2 regions of the Variovorax sp. 01N425 genome follow, and region 1 is predicted to be linked to the other one. Evidence: predicted binding sites of a transcription regulator. Region 1 holds the regulator's gene; the other holds the start of a gene.
What was found. The regulator NrdR, encoded in region 1, represses ribonucleotide reductase genes. The targets are predictions, from matches to a motif close to CACNANATNTNGTG.
Positions count from the first base shown of each region.

Region 2: the regulator NrdR is predicted to act here: its motif matches at 2,262-2,275, upstream of AC1DSC_RS13215 (ribonucleoside-diphosphate reductase subunit alpha).

Region 1 is NZ_JBFTRJ010000004.1:259,683-267,590, reverse strand. Features, by position in the region: gene AC1DSC_RS09095 (pilus assembly protein) at 1-548, shown strand, start outside; gene AC1DSC_RS09090 (type IV pilin protein) at 573-1,019, shown strand; gene nrdR (transcriptional regulator NrdR) at 1,035-1,478, opposite strand; gene glyA (serine hydroxymethyltransferase) at 1,498-2,742, opposite strand; ZMP/ZTP riboswitch at 2,784-2,910, opposite strand; gene AC1DSC_RS09075 (lytic transglycosylase domain-containing protein) at 2,928-3,791, opposite strand; gene AC1DSC_RS09070 (DUF748 domain-containing protein) at 4,370-7,908, shown strand, end outside.
Region 2 is NZ_JBFTRJ010000006.1:276,984-284,891, reverse strand. Features, by position in the region: gene AC1DSC_RS13215 (ribonucleoside-diphosphate reductase subunit alpha) at 1-2,178, opposite strand, end outside; gene ampD (1,6-anhydro-N-acetylmuramyl-L-alanine amidase AmpD) at 2,529-3,137, opposite strand; gene AC1DSC_RS13205 (sigma-54-dependent transcriptional regulator) at 3,124-4,665, opposite strand; gene AC1DSC_RS13200 (two-component system sensor histidine kinase NtrB) at 4,691-6,391, opposite strand; gene AC1DSC_RS13195 (PP0621 family protein) at 6,433-6,693, opposite strand; gene AC1DSC_RS13190 (cytochrome C assembly family protein) at 6,690-7,502, opposite strand; gene ffh (signal recognition particle protein) at 7,601-7,908, shown strand, end outside.

The DNA.
Region 1 (7,908 bases):
GGGACCGCGCCAACGGCAGCACGGGCACCGCGGCGCTGGCCGACCTGGTGGCGCAGACCATCGGGACCGGCACGGTCAAGGAAGGCGACGTGGAATTCCGCACCGCGTCGAACCACGGCGTGAGCTACAGCGGCTCGGGCGGCAAGCGCGGCTGGTATCTGGAACTGGGAACCGCCGGCGAGCGCATCGTCTATCCGGGCGATGCGCTGAGCGGCAGCGCGGGGCTGTTCTCGTCCACCATTCCCGGTTCGGCGAGCAATTCGCTCGACTGCGCGCCGGGCACCAGCGACGACGGCTGGTCGATGGTGATCGACTTCTTCAGCGGCGTGGTCCCCGACGGCATCGCCTACAACGGGTCCACCAGCGCGCTGGGCAGCTACCTCGGCTTCCGGAACCATTCGGGCCGGGACGACATCGTCTTTCGGCCGCAGGACGCCGCGGAGAAAGGCAAGCACGTGATCTGCAATGCGGCCGGCGGCTGCAACGAGACCGAGCTGCCGCAAGCCGTGCGCCGCTTCGGCTGGCGCAACCTGATCTCGTGGAATTGACGCCGCATGAACAAACATCCTGAAATGCAGGCCCGCAAAGAGCGGATTCGCCCGCGCGGCTTCACGCTGGTCGAACTCATGATAGTGACGGCGGTGATCGCCATCCTGGCCGCGATCGCCTACCCGAGCTACACGCGCTACGTGTTGCGGGCCAAGCGGGCCGATGCCAAGCAGCAGCTGCTGCAGGCGGCGCAATGGACCGAGCGCTACCTGACGGCCAACGGCCAATATCCGCCTTTAACCGTTGCGCTGCCGGCGGGGCTGAACCAGGCGCCATCGTCCGGCACCGCAAACTACACCATCAGCTATGCGGCCCGGGACGCGACCAGCTACACGCTGCGGGCCGTGCCGCAGGGCGCATCGGCCGCCGACGAATGCAAAACACTCACGGTGAACCAGCAGGGCGTCAAGCTGGCGGCCGGCCAGACCAGCGCTTCGAATGCGCTGGTGCAGGCCTGCTGGAACCGCTGAGCGCGGGGCTCTTCTTCAGATGTCGCGCAGCAGCTGCCGGAACTCGTCCACGTCCTCGAAGCTGCGGTAGACCGAGGCAAAGCGCACGTAGGCCACCTTGTCGAGCTTTTTCAGCTCGCGCATCACGAGTTCGCCCACCTTGGTCGAATCGATCTCGCGCAGGCCGCTGGCCAGCAACTTCTGCTCGATGCGCAGCAGGGCGTTGTCGATCTGCTCGATGCTGACAGGGCGCTTGCGCAGCGCGAGCATCATCGAGGCGCGGACCTTGCCCGATTCGAAGTCGGCGCGGCTGCCGTCCTTCTTGACGACCACCGGAAAGTTGACGTCGGGCCGCTCATAGGTGGTGAAGCGCTTGTCGCAGGCGCTGCACTGGCGGCGCCTGCGCACGAAGTCGGCGTCTTCCGAAACGCGGGTCTCGACGACCTGCGTTTCGAGATGACCGCAAAAAGGACATTTCATGCGGCCACTTCTTGCCGGATCAGCGGTAGACCGGGAACCGGCTCGTCAGTGCGTGCACCTTGGCGCGGACCGCATCGATGTTGGCGGCATCGCGCGGGTTCTCGAGCACGTCGGCGATCAGGTTCGCGGTGATGCGCGCCTCTTCGTCCCTGAAGCCGCGCGTGGTCATGGCCGGGGTGCCGATGCGCACGCCGCTGGTGACCATCGGCTTTTCGGGGTCGTTGGGGATCGCGTTCTTGTTGATCGTCATGTGGGCGCTGCCCAGCACGGCTTCGGCTTCCTTGCCGGTGATGCCCTTGGCGCGCAGGTCGACCAGCATCACGTGGCTTTCGGTGCGTCCGCTCACGATGCGCAGGCCGCGTTCGGTGAGGGTGTCGGCCACGATCTGGGCGTTCTTGACCACCTGCTGCTGGTAGGCCTTGAACTCGGGCGACATGGCTTCCTTGAACGCGACGGCCTTGGCGGCGATCACGTGCATGAGCGGGCCGCCTTGCAGGCCCGGGAAGATCGCGCTGTTGATGGCTTTCTCGTGCTGCGACTTCATCAGGATGATGCCGCCGCGCGGGCCGCGCAGGCTCTTGTGGGTGGTGGAGGTGACCACGTCGGCATGCGGCACCGGGTTGGGGTACACGCCCGCGGCCACGAGCCCGGCGTAGTGGGCAATGTCGACCATGAAGATCGCGCCCACGTCCTTGGCCACCTTGGCAAAGCGCTCGAAGTCGATGCGCAGCGAATAGGCCGAGGCGCCCGCGATGATCAGCTTGGGCATGTGCTCGTGCGCCTTGCGTTCCATCGCGTCGTAGTCGATGGCTTCGTTGGCGTCCAGGCCGTAGCTCACCACGTTGAACCACTTGCCGCTCATGTTGAGGGGCATGCCGTGGGTCAGGTGGCCGCCTTCGGCCAGGCTCATGCCCATGATGGTGTCGCCGGGCTTCAAAAAGGCCAGCATCACGGCCTCGTTGGCCGAGGCGCCGCAATGCGGCTGCACGTTGGCGGCGTCGGCGCCGAAGATCTGCTTGACGCGGTCGATGGCCAGCTGCTCGGCCACGTCGACATGCTCGCAGCCGCCGTAGTAGCGCTTGCCCGGGTAGCCTTCGGCGTATTTGTTGGTGAGCTGCGAGCCCTGCGCGGCCATGACGGCCGGCGAGGCGTAGTTTTCGCTCGCGATCAGTTCGATGTGGTGTTCCTGGCGCGCGTTTTCGGCCTGGATGGCAGCCCAGATTTCGGGATCGGTCTGTTCGACCAGGATGTTGCGGTGGTACATGGCAGTCCTTTGAAGACGAGGTCCTTGTTCTTCAACCAAACAAGGGCTGCCCAGGCGAACGGCTGAACGCCTGTATGGATGCCAGGCGGCACGCTTCCCAGTGGTATTCCACGTCAGCGCAGGGCACCGTGCGGGGTGCTGCGCCTATCGCCAGTCGCGTACGGGGTGAAGTGTAGCGCAGGGGCTCAGGAAACGCCCGACAGCAGGGCCACTTTCTGCGGGTCCGCTGCCGGCTCGGCCGCCTGTTGCGGCTTGGGCGGCACGGCAACCGGAATCGGCTGGGCCTGCGCACGCACGACCGGCGCCGCGGGCGTTGGCATGGTCGGCGGATTGCGGCCATTGGCTACCTGAACCAGGCGTTCGTGCTCGGCCAGCACCTTGCCGGCATAGCCGCCGTCGTCCTCGAGGTTGGCCGCGCCCACGTAGTAGCGCAGGCCGCCTTCGAGCGAGCCGGCGCGGGCGATGCATTCCTGCAGCACCTTCACGCCCACGCGCATGTTGGTCACCGGGTCGAAGGCGGTGAGCGTGCCGCCCGCGCTTTCGTACTTGTCGCCGTGCACGCGTGTCATGACCTGCATCAGGCCCTGGGCGCCGACCTGGCTCTGGGCGAAGGGATTGAAGCTCGATTCGACGGCCATGATGGCCAGGATCAGCGTCGGGTCGAGCTTGGTGCGCTTGCCCAATTGATAGGCCTCCGCAACCAGCACGCTCAACGGCTCGGCCGCCACGCGGTACTTCTTGCTGAGCCAATAGGCCACGGCGGCCTGCTGCTTGGGCAGGTCGCCGGGGCTCGCGGCCGTGGTGCGCACGATGGCGGTCGGCTCCAGGTCGGTGGCTTCGGGCGCGGGCTTGCGCGACTGCAGCCAGCCCATGAGCTGTTCCTCGCCGGTCTTGCGCAGGTCGGGCCGCGCCACCAGGGCGAGGGCCGCGAACACGATGGCCAGGCCAACCAGTGCAAACCCGTTGTGGGTGATTTCAAAAAAGCCGTCTGCCACATCGGACACAAAGGTCCTCAGCCCGCGGGCCGTGGCATCAAACGCCTTGTTCATCGCTCTTCCTTTCTGTGCGGCACCTGGTCGCAGCGCCGCGGGGGCGATGGATGAAGGCAGCGGCGCTTGGATTGGTACGAATCAGGCTCCGCGCATGGAGGTGTAGGGGGTGGAGCGCGGCGGCCTGATCAAGCCGGGGGAACTCGGCAGCGGATTCAGGTGGCCCCTGCTGGGTCTGGGGCAGGCCAGGGGCAGGCGGGATTCTAGCGCGGCTAAATACCCGGTCAAGTATAAGAACCTATTCCCTTATGTGATTACATATTTAAACAAAATCTAAGGGAAAACCCTTGGAAGACGGCATTGCAATGCAAGGGTGGGGCGCCTAATCTGAACACGCCTGAGTTCTCAGGCGGTTTTCCGAAATCCTACGGCCCGAGGTGCAAGTCAAGGGTTGGAACGATGGAGGATCCATGGCGGCAATCTCTTGCTGCCAGCACGGCAGGAACCATTGACTTCCGGTCGCGCGAAACGATGGCATGGGTTTTGTGCCCGCCATCAAGCCCGGTAATGAGACTTTTCGTCGAATTGCCGGGCTTTCTTGTTTCTGGCTCCAAGCTTCTTTGCGGCACACTCCCGCGATGGATGTAGCTTCGCTCAAACAAAACAAATGGGTGCGACGTGGGATCGTCGCGTTGCTGGTTCTGCTGGCGCTCTGGGTCATCGCCTGGCTCGCGGTGCCGCCAATTGCCAAGAGCCAGCTCCAGAAGATCGCGAGCGAGAAGCTGGGCCGGCAGGTCACGGTCGGCAAGATCGATTTCAAGCCCTGGACCCTCGAGCTCGCGCTGAACGACCTGCGCATTGCCACGGCCGACGGCAGCCGGCCCCAGGTGGCGGTCAAGCGCATCTATGCCGACGCCGAACTGCAGTCGATCCTGCGCCTGGCGCCGGTGATCGATGCGGTGACGGTCGAGGCGCCGGCCATCCTGCTCACGCACCAGGCTGACGGCAAGTACGACATCGACGACATCCTGGCCAAGCTCGCGGCCGGACCGCCGCCCGACCCCAAGGCCGAGCCGGCGCGCTTTGCGATCTACAACATCTCGATCAGGGACGGCGCGGTCGATTTCGACGACCAGACCGTCAAGCGCAGGCACGAACTGCGCGGCTTCGTGCTCAACGTGCCGTTCCTGAGCAACCTGGCTTCCAAGCGCGACGTCAACACCGAGCCCAAGCTGGCTTTCGCGCTCAACGGCAGCAAGTTCGATTCGGCGGCCCTCACCACGCCGTTCGCGGCAAGCCGCAAGACCGACGCCCACCTGCAGTTCAAGGGGCTCGACCTGGCGCCGTACCTGGGCTACATCCCGGGCGGCCTGCCAGTGCAGCTGCAGGCGGGCAGCCTGGATGCCGACCTGAAGATCGACTTCGAGCAGGCCGCCACGGCGGGCCTCAAGATCACCGGCACGGTCGAGGCGCACAAGGCCAAGCTCGGCGATGCGCGGGGGCGGGACCTCCTGGGTTTCGATTCGCTCAAGCTGGCGCTGGCCGACGTGCGGCCGCTGGAAGCGGTGTTTCACCTGAGCGAGGTGGCGCTGGCCAATCCGCAGCTTGCGGTCGCGCGCGACGCCAAGGGCCAGCTCAACCTGCTGGCCACCGATCCGGCCACCGGAGCGGCAGAGAAGGTGGCGAAAGCCCCCGCCGCCGCGGCAAGCGCGCCGGACGGCAAGGCCCCCGAAAAGCCGAAGCTGAAGGTCCGCGTCGACAAGGTGGCTCTCAGCGGCGGGCGCATCGGATGGCGCGATGAAACCGTCCAGCCGGCCGCGGCCATCGAGACGACCGCGCTCGGCCTCGACCTGACCGAGCTCACCTGGCCCATGGAGAAGCCGGCCCGGTTCAGCGGCAGCACCGCCATTGCCGGCGCCACGCTCAAGTTCCAGGGCAGCGCCACCGACAAGGTGGCCGAGGTGCAGACCGAGGTCGACGCGCTGCCGCTGTCGCTGGCGGCCCCCTATCTGGCGCAGAGCCTGGAGCCCACGCTCGACGGCAAGCTCAGCGGCCAGGTCGAGGTTGCCTGGGCCCAGCCCGACCTGCGCTTCAAGGCGCGGCGCGTGGCCGTCGACGGCCTGGCGCTCACCCAGGCGAAGACCGCGCTGGCAAGCGTCGGGCGCTTCGAGCTGATCGACGCCGAAGCCGACATGACCAAGCACACGCTCGACGTGGCCTCGTTCACCGCCACCAACCCGAAGGTGCAGGTCGAGCGCGACAGCGAAAAGCGCTGGATGTTCGAGCGCTGGCTCAAGACGCCGGCCGGGAACGGCGGCACGGCGCAGGCCAAGGCGGCTGCGCCCAAGCCTGCCGGCGCCGGCCCCGAGGCGGCCCCGCCCGGCGCCAACACCAAGCCCTGGGCATTGACCATCGGCACCCTGGCGGTCGACAACGGCACGCTGTCCTATGCCGACAAGGCCAGCGCCACGCCGGTGGCCGTGGAGATCACGGCCTTCAGCCTGAAGGCGCAGAAGGTCGCGCCCGAAACCGCCACGGTCTCGCCCTTGCAGGTTTCGGGGCGCATCGGCTCCCGCCGCTCGGAGCCGGGGCGCTTCGACTACAAGGGCAACGTGGTGCTCAAGCCGCTCTCGGCCGAGGGCCGGCTCGAAGTGGCCTCGTTCCCGGCCCATGCCTTCAAGGCCTACTACGCCGACGCGCTCAACGTCGACATCCGCCGCGCCTTCGCCAGCTACAAGGGGACGGTGCGCTACGCGAGCGCGCCGGCTGGCATGACGATCAAGCTGGCCGGGGACACGGCGCTCGACGACTTCCGCGCCAACAGCATCTCGCTGACGCAGTCGCCGGGCTTCGACCGCAACACCAACCAGCTGCTGAGCTGGAAGACCCTGAGCCTGCGCGGCCTGCAGGTGAGCGTGGCGCCCAATGCCGCACCGGCGGTGGATGTGCGCGAAACCACGCTGACCGATTTCTTCGCCCGCGTGATCGTCGACCCGACCGGCCGGCTCAACCTGGTGAACCTCACCAAGAAGGGCGAGGCGGACGCCAACGCCGCTGCCGCGGCCAGCGCGGAGGTCAAGACCCGGCGCAGCCTCGGCGGAACCACCACCACGACGCGCGGCGGACCGCAGCAGCCTTCGGGCGGCGGCGGCGGTGCGCCGGTGTCGGCCGAGGCCATGGTCGGCGGCGGTCCCGAGCCTGCCAAGCCGGCCGCGGCGCCCACCGCAACCGCGCAGGCCGAGGCCGATGCGGGGCCCAGGCCGGTCATCAACTTCGGCCCGATGAGCCTGGTCAACGGCCGCATCGACTTCACCGACCTGTTCGTCAAGCCCAACTATTCGGCCGACCTGAGCGAGCTGACCGGCAAGCTCAGCTCCTTCTCGTCGAACCCGCCCAAGGGCGAGGGCGGCCGTCCCGCGCTGGCCGACCTGGAACTGCGCGGCAAGGCGCAGCAGACCGCCGCGCTGGAAATCACCGGCAAGCTCAATCCGCTGGCCAAGCCGCTGGAGCTCGACATTACCGCCAAGATGCGCGATCTCGACTTGGCACCGCTGTCGCCATACTCGGTGCGCTACGCCGGCCACGGCATCGAGCGCGGCAAGATGAGCATGGACGTCAACTACAAGATCGCACCCGACGGCCAGCTCACGGCCTCCAACAAGCTGGTGCTCAACCAGCTGCAGTTCGGCGACGAAGTGCAGGGCGCGCCCAACAGCCTGCCGGTGCGGCTCGCGGTGGCCCTGCTGGCCGACCGCAACGGCGTGATCGACGTGGACCTGCCGCTCAGGGGCTCGCTCAACGATCCGCAGTTCAGCATCGGCCCGCTGATCTTCAAGGCGGTGGTCAACCTGATCGTCAAGGCCGTGACCTCGCCGTTCAGCCTGCTGACCGGCGGACTGGGCGGCGGCAGCGGCGAGTCGAGCACCATCACCTTCGAGCCCGGAAGCGCCGTGCTCAGCGCCACTGCCAAGGAGAGCCTGGACAAGGTCGTGAAGGCGCTGACCGATCGCCCGAACCTGCGGATGACGGTGGTCGGCACCGCCAGCCTCGAAAAGGAGCGCGACGCCTATCAACGCCAGCGCCTGCGCCAGCTCGCCCAGGCCGAGAAGCGGCGCGTGGCGGTGCGCGGCGGCCAGGACGGCACCGAGGTGCCGCCCCTGACCGATGCCGAATACCC
Region 2 (7,908 bases), on a different contig from region 1:
GAGCGTGTCGATCGGAAGGATCCCCTTGTCCCACAGCGAGCCCTTGTAGCTCGAGTACTTGCCGCGTTCGCGGGCCAGCTCGGTCGAGGCCCAGTAGGCGTGGTAGCAGATGGCTTCCATCGACTCGTCGGCAAACTGCACGGCTTCCTGCGAAGCGTAGGGAATGCGCAGTTCGTACAGCGCGTCCTGGAAGCCCATCAGGCCCAGGCCGACCGGGCGGTGGCGCAGGTTCGAGTCGCGCGCCTTCTTCACGGCGTAGTAGTTGATGTCGATCACGTTGTCGAGCATGCGCATCGCGGTCGAGATGGTGCGCTTGAGCTTTTCCTGGTCGACCTTGCCGTCCTTCAGGTGCTGCAGCAGGTTCACCGAACCCAGGTTGCAGACGGCGGTTTCGGTGTCGCTGGTGTTCAGCGTGATCTCGGTGCACAGGTTCGACGAGTGCACCACGCCGGCGTGCTGCTGCGGCGAGCGCACGTTGCAGGCGTCCTTGAACGTGATCCAGGGATGGCCGGTCTCGAACAGCATCGTGAGCATCTTGCGCCACAGGTCCGAGGCCTGGATGGTGCGGGCAGGCTTGATCTCGCCGCGCGCGGCCTTTTCTTCGTAGGCGACATACGCCTTCTCGAAGTCGGCGCCGAACAGGTCGTGCAGGTCGGGCACGTTGGAGGGCGAGAACAGCGTCCAGGTGCCCTTTTCCATCACGCGGCGCATGAAGAGGTCGGGGATCCAGTTGGCGGTGTTCATGTCGTGCGTGCGGCGGCGGTCGTCGCCGGTGTTCTTGCGCAGTTCCAGGAACTCCTCGATGTCGAGGTGCCAGGTTTCCAGGTACGTGCAGACGGCGCCCTTGCGCTTGCCGCCCTGGTTCACGGCCACGGCCGTGTCGTTGACCACCTTGAGGAAGGGCACCACGCCCTGCGATTCGCCGTTGGTGCCCTTGATGTGGCTGCCGAGCGCGCGCACGCGGGTCCAGTCGTTGCCCAGGCCGCCCGCGAACTTGGAGAGCAGCGCGTTTTCCTTGATCGATTCGTAGATGCCGTCCAGGTCGTCGGGCACGGTGGTCAGGTAGCAGCTGGACAGCTGCGAGCGCAGCGTGCCGGCGTTGAACAGGGTGGGCGTGCTCGACATGAAGTCGAAGGACGACAGCACCTCGTAGAACTCGATGGCGCGGGCCTCGCGGTCGATTTCGCCGAGCGACAGGCCCATGGCCACGCGCATGAAGAAGGCCTGCGGCAGTTCGATGCGCGACTTGCGCACGTGCAGGAAGTAGCGGTCGTACAGCGTTTGCAGGCCGAGGTAGTCGAACTGGTTGTCGCGTTCGGCCTTGAGCGCGGCGCCCAGGCGCGGCAGGTCGTACTGCAGCAGCTTCTCGTCGAGCAGGTCGTTCTCGACGCCCTTCTTGATGAACTGCGGGAAGTAGTCGGCGTAGGCGGTGGCGCGCTCGGCGGGCATCACTTCGCGGCCGATGATCTCCTTGAAGATCGTGTGCAGCAGCAGGCGGGCGGTCGCGAAGGTGTAGTCGGGGTCTTTTTCGATCAGCGTGCGGGCCGCCAGGATCGAGGCCTTGTAGACCTCGTCGAGCGGCACGCCGTCGTACAGGTTGCGCATGGTCTCGGCGACGATCGGCGCGGCGGTGATGCTGTCGCCCAGGTTTTCGCAGGCCGATTCGATCAGGCCCTTGAGCTGGTTCAGGTCGAGCGCGACGCGTTCGCCGTTGTCCAGCACGTGCAGCGTGGGCGTGGCGGGTGCTTCCTGCTCGACCTGCTTGGAACGCTCTTGCGTGCGGCGCTCGCGGTAGAGCACGTAGGCGCGCGCGATCTCGTGGTGGCCGCCGCGCATCAGGCCGAGTTCGACCTGGTCCTGCACGTCTTCGATGTGGAAGGTGCCGCCGCCCGGACGCGAACGCACCATGGCGCGGATCACGCCTTGCGTGAGCGCGTCGACCGTTTCGCGCACGCTGGCCGAAGCCGCGCCCTGGGTGCCGTGCACGGCCAGGAAGGCTTTCATCATCGCGATGGCGATCTTGTTGGGTTCGAAGGGAACCACGGCGCCGTTGCGGCGGATGATCTGGTAGTGCGCGAGGTTCTGTCCGGCGGGCGAGCCAGCGGTGTCGCGCTGCTGCTGCGTGGGCGTGGAGGGAACGGCACGCGAGGTCGATGGGGTGTTCAGGGCTGTTTGCATTCGCTTCCTCTCGGTTGGCAATTCTTGTTGGATGGCAACGCCTTGGTTGGGCGTCGCGCCGGCGTTGTTGACCGGACGGAGGACACTATATCTAGGGTCTGAGGGGTGTACAACCCACTAGATGTAGCGTTTTCCAGTGGATACAACCCTGGTCGATATTTCTTTCGGCCTAGGTCACGGCCGTCGATGCCGCATGAATACTGGCCTATGTTGTCGCAACCCGCATGGGCCGTGGCTTGCAGGCCGATTTGGGCTTGCAGGGCGCATGGTTGCTGCATGCAGCGGCTGCAATTTTCTCATTGCTGCGCCGCGGGACCGGCGCATCGCGAGGCGCCGCGCGATTGAAAAAATTAGCGCTGCACCACCTGCGGAGGAAACATCTGTGGACTCCAGCCGAGGTGCCCGCGCAGCAATTGCCAATCGAAGCCGGCGCCGGGGTCCTGTTTTCGGCCTGGCGCAATGTGCTCGTGGCCGGCGATGTGCGCGATGGCGTAGTGCTGCGCGATGGCGGGGCAGAGGCTGGCCAGCGCCTCGTACTGTGCTTCTTCGAAGGGCTGGCCTTCGAGGCCTTCGAGCTCGATGCCGATGGAGTCGTCGTTGCAGTTCTCGCGGCCGCGCCACGACGACACGCCGGCATGCCAGGCGCGATCGTCGCAGCTCACGAACTGCCAGAGCTCGCCGTTGCGCCGCACATAGAAGTGCGAGGAAACCGCAAGGCCGCGGATCGACTGGAAGTAGGGGTGCGCGTCCCAGTCGAGCTGGTTGGTGAAGAGCTGCTGCACGGCCTCGCCGCCGTATTCGCCGGGCGGCAGGCTGATGGAGTGCAGCACGATCAGGTCGGTCTGCGCGCCCGCGGGCCGGGGCCCGAAATTCGGCGAGCGCAGCGCCTTGGCAAAGCGGTACCAGCCGGCGTGCCAGAGCCCGTCGTCGTTGCTTGCCGGTGCTTCAGTCGTCGGCATGGCTGGTGCTGCTGGCACCTTCGTCGCCGCCGGGCGTGGTGATGCCCAGCCGCGCGATGCGGTAGCGGATCTGGCGCAGGCTCATGCCGAGCCGCGCGGCGGCGGCCGTTCGATTGAAGCCGCTTTCGTGCAGCGCGCGCACGAGGATCTCGCGCTCCTGCTGATCGAGGTAGGCCTGCAGGTCCGAGGGGAGGGCGGGCGCCACAGGCTTGGATTCCGCGGCGGGCGCAGCGGCCGCCCGAGGCGCTTCGCCGCCGGCCGCGGCGGCAGAAGAGGGCGCGGGTTCGGCGATGGCCGTCTCGGCCGGTGCCTCGGCAGCCTCCGGCCGCGGCGCCATCAGGTCCAGGTGCAGTTCGTCGCCGTCGTTGAGCGCCACCGCGCGGTGCAGCAGGTTCTCGAGCTCCCGCACGTTGCCGTCGAGCCGGTGCTGGGCCAGGCGGCGCAGCAGTTCGGCGGAAAGATGCGGCACCGGCAGCCCGCCGTCCTGCGCAATGCGCGCGAGCAGCGCGGCGCAAAGCGCGGGCAGGTCCTCGCGCCGGTCGCGCAGCGCGGGTACCGCGATCTCGATCACGTTGAGCCGGTAGAACAGGTCCTGCCGGAAGCGGCCGGCCTGGACTTCGGCATGGAGATCCTTGTGGGTGGCGCTCACGATGCGCACGTCGACCGCGTCTTCCTGCGTCGAGCCGATGGAGCGCACGCTGCGCTCCTGGATCGCACGCAGCAGCTTGGACTGCATCGCCAGCGGCAGGTCGCCGATTTCGTCGAGAAAGAGCGTGCCGCCGCGCGCGGCCTGGAAGTAGCCGTCGCGGTCCTGCGACGAGCCGGTGTAGGAGCCCTTGCGGGCGCCGAAGAACTCGGCCTCGAGCAGGTTCTCGGGAATGGCGCCGCAGTTGACCGCGACGAAGGGGCCCTCGCTGCGCTGGCTGCAGGCATGCACGGCGCGCGCCACCAGTTCCTTGCCGGTGCCCGATTCGCCGCGCACCAGCACCGGCGCCATGCCGCGCGCCACCTTGGCGATGCGCGACTTGACCAGGCGCATCGGCTCCGAGTCGCCCACCAGCCGCTCGAGCGCGGCGACGCCGCTGTCCGGAACGGCCGGCGCGCCGGCGCGCAACGGGTCCGCGGGCGCCGCCTGCCAGGCCTTGGCCGGCGCTGCCTGCTGCGCCTGCACCGCGGACGCGACCACGGCGCGGAACTGCTTCAGGTCGACCGGCTTGGTCAGGTAGTCGAAGGCGCCGGCCTTCAGCGCCTCGACCGCGTTCTCGGCCGAGCCGTAGGCCGTCATCACCACGCAGCGCTCGCTGCGCTGGTTCTTCTGGATGCGGTGGATGATTTCCATGCCCTGTCCATCGGGCAGCCGCATGTCGGTGATCACCGCATCGAACTGCCCCGCCTCCAGGTGCTGCCAGGCTTCCGACACGCTGCCGGCGGCCTCGACGCGATAGCCTTCGCGCAGCAGGGTCAGTTCGTACAGCGTGCGCAGGTCGGGCTCGTCATCGATGACCAGGATGTTGGCCGGGCGCTGCATGGAGGGATGGGGAGTGCTCACAACGCTATTGTGTCAGCCGGTTTTCGCTCGGCGCAAAGCTGACGAAGAATTCATTGCCCTCGGGCCCCCCCGCCACCAGCGCGCGCCGCTCGTAGCCGATGGTGGCGCCGTGGCGCCGGCACAGCTCGCGGCACAGGAAGAGGCCGAGCCCGCTGGAGCGGCTCTCGGATGAGAAAAAAGGCTCGAACAGGTGGCGCTGCACCGCCGGCTCCAGCGGCGCGCCGTCGCTCCACACCTGCAGGCTGGGGCGGCCGGCGCTGCCGCGCTGCGTGGTGGTGACGACCTGGATCGCGCCCGCGCGGCTGCTCGCGTAGCGCGCTGCGTTGTCCAGCAGGTTCACGAGCAGGCGGCGCAGGTGCTCGACATCGAAGCGCACCTCGGCGTCGGCGGCGTCCAGCGCGATCAGCACGCCCTGGCGCTGCGTCTGGCGCACCCACTCTTCGGCCAGCGCCTGCACCGCGGGATCGAGCACGACCTGCTCGCCGAGCGAAAGCACGCGCTGCTGGCGTGCGCGCGAGACGTCGAGCACGTCGTCCACGATGCGTGCGAGCCGCTGCGCGTTGTGCTGCACCATGCTGGTCAGCTTGCGGTGCGCGGGGTCGGTGAGGTCTTCGTTGAGCAGCGCGCTGGCCTGCGTGATGGCCGCGAGCGGATTGCGGATCTCGTGCGCCACCGCGGCCGACATCCGGCCCATCGCGGCCAGCTTCTCGGTGCGGATGCGGGCCTCGAGTTCGCGCAGGTCCTGCAGGAACATCACGCAAAGGCTGTCGACGTGCCGGCTGCTGGTGGGCGTGAGCCGCGTGCGCACGCGCACCTCGCGCGCGGCGCCGCGCGCCTGCGCCACCGGAATTTCCTCGCTTTGCGGCGCGCGCCGCGCAAAGGTCTGGCGCGCCAGCGCAGCCAGCGCATGCCAGGCGGGCTGCGCATGCAGCGCGAACGGCAGGCCGAGCCGGGCCAGCCCCTGGCCGAGGATCGCGTCGGCCGCCGGATTGGCCGCATGCACCATGCCTTCGGCGTCGATCACCAGCACGCCTTCGCTCAGCGTCTCGATCACCAGGTCGTTGACTTGCGCCTGCATCTGCGCGCTGCTTCGGTTGCGCAGCGCGGTTTCTTCCTCGCGGGCCAGCCGGCGCGCCAGCTCGTGCGCCAGCAGGGCCACCACGAAGAGCCCGGTGCCGGTGAGCGCCGCCTGCACGAAGCGGGTGGAGGAATCGCCGGGCTGCTGCAGCAGCCAGTGCCAGCCGGCATCGGCGAGCAGCAGCAGCGTGACCGTGGCCGTGGTGCCCAGGCCCACGGTCACCGTGCCCAGCACCGCGCTCATGAGCACCGGCAGCGCGAACAGCGGCGTGTAGTTGATGCTGCCGCCCTGGAGCACCTGCAGCGCGGTGAAGGTGCCCAGGTCGATGCCGATGGTGAGGAACCACAGCATGCCGAAGGCGCGGATCGGCGGCGTGAAATGCGCGTAGCGGGCGCCCAGCCAGGTGGCAGCCAGGTAGCCGGCCGAAAGCGCCACGGCCAGCGGCTGCACCGTCTGGCCGAGCGCCATGGCCACGCCCTGCAGCAGCACGAGCACCAGCGCAACGAAGCAGCGCGCCGCCATGAAGCCGCGCCACAGCCGCAGCAGCGCGGCGCTTTCGCCGGGGCCCGGCTCGAGCGTGCTCCAGTCGGTGGCGGGTTCGCCGCGCGACCATGGGGAAGAACTCACGGATGCACCCTTGGCGCTGTGCTCATCGATGCCGCGCCCGCTCAGCCGCGCTCGGCGGCCTGGCGGTGCGCCGCGCTGCAGTAGACCGCGCCGCCCGGTCCCGCGATTGCATCGCTTGCAGGCAGGTGCAAGCCGCAATGGGCGCAGCGCAGCATGGCCTGCGGCGAAGCCGGCGCTGCGGGCGGGCGCCTGGCCGCGCGCGCCGCCTCTTCGCGCAGGGTCTCGCGCATTTCTTCCCGGCGGTTCTTGCGCCAGAGCCAGATCGCCACCCAGAGCACCGCGAGAACGAGCAGGTATTTCATGTCGCGCCGCGCGCCAGCACCACTTCGAGCACGAAACGCGAGCCCACATAGGCCAGCAGCAGCAGGGCGGAGCCGGCATACAGCACGCGCCGCGCCGTGCGGCCGCGCCATCCGAAGCGGACCCGGCCGATCAGCAGCACCGCGAAACTGATCCAGGCGAGCACCGAGAACACCGTCTTGTGGTCCCACTTCCAGCCGCGCACGCTCGCGCCGTACAGCGTTTCGCTGAACAGCAGGCCCGCGAGCAGCGTGGCGGAAAGCAGCACGAAGCCGGCCATCACGAAGCGGAAGGTGAGCCGCTCGAGCGTGAGCAGCGGCACGCCGCTCTGCGGCTCGGCGGCGGCAAGGCGGATCTGCTTTTCGGCCCGCGTGATCAGCCAGGCATGGACCACCGCAGCGCCGAACAGGCCGTACGAGGCAATGCCCAGCGCAAGGTGCAGCGGCAGCCAGGGCGATGCCGACACATGCAGCGGCGTGCCGGGAAAGAGAATGGCCAGCAGCACGGCGGCCGCGCCAAGCCAGGCCAGCGCGCGGCGCACCTTGAGCTGCGGGTACATGCGGCTTTCGACCGCGTAGACCGTGAGCACCAGCCAGGCCGTGACCGAAAGCGCCGGTGCAAAGCCGAATTTCGGCTGGCTGCCGACGAGGCCATGGCCCAGCACCGCGGCATGCAGAAGCCACGCCAGCCCGAGGGCCCACTGGGTGGCCTTGCGGCTCAGCCTGGCGCCCGCGGCAGCGGCAAATCCATAGGCAGCCGCGGTGGCGATGCCCAGCGCCACGGCAAGTGGGGAGGGGATCGCTAAAATCATTGCCGGAGTTTATCTCCCCCAGGCTTGCGCACTTCGCGTCGCGGCGCCAACCCCCCTTTCCAATGACCCGCCGCGGCGGGCAGCAAGGCATCTCCTTCATGGCCACCGCCCTCACAGAAAAGTTCTCCCGCCTCGTCAAGACGATGAGCGGCCAGGCGCGCATCACCGAAAGCAACGTGCAGGACATGCTGCGCGAAGTGCGCATGGCCCTGCTCGAAGCCGACGTGGCGCTGCCCGTGGTGCGCGATTTCGTCGCCCGCGTGAAGGAAAAGTCGCTCGGCCAGGAAGTGCTGGGCTCGCTCAAGCCGGGCCAGGCGCTGGTCGGCATCGTCAACCGCGAGCTCGCCGCCACCATGGGCGAGGGCGTGTCCGACATCAACCTGGCGGCGCAGCCGCCGGCCGTGAT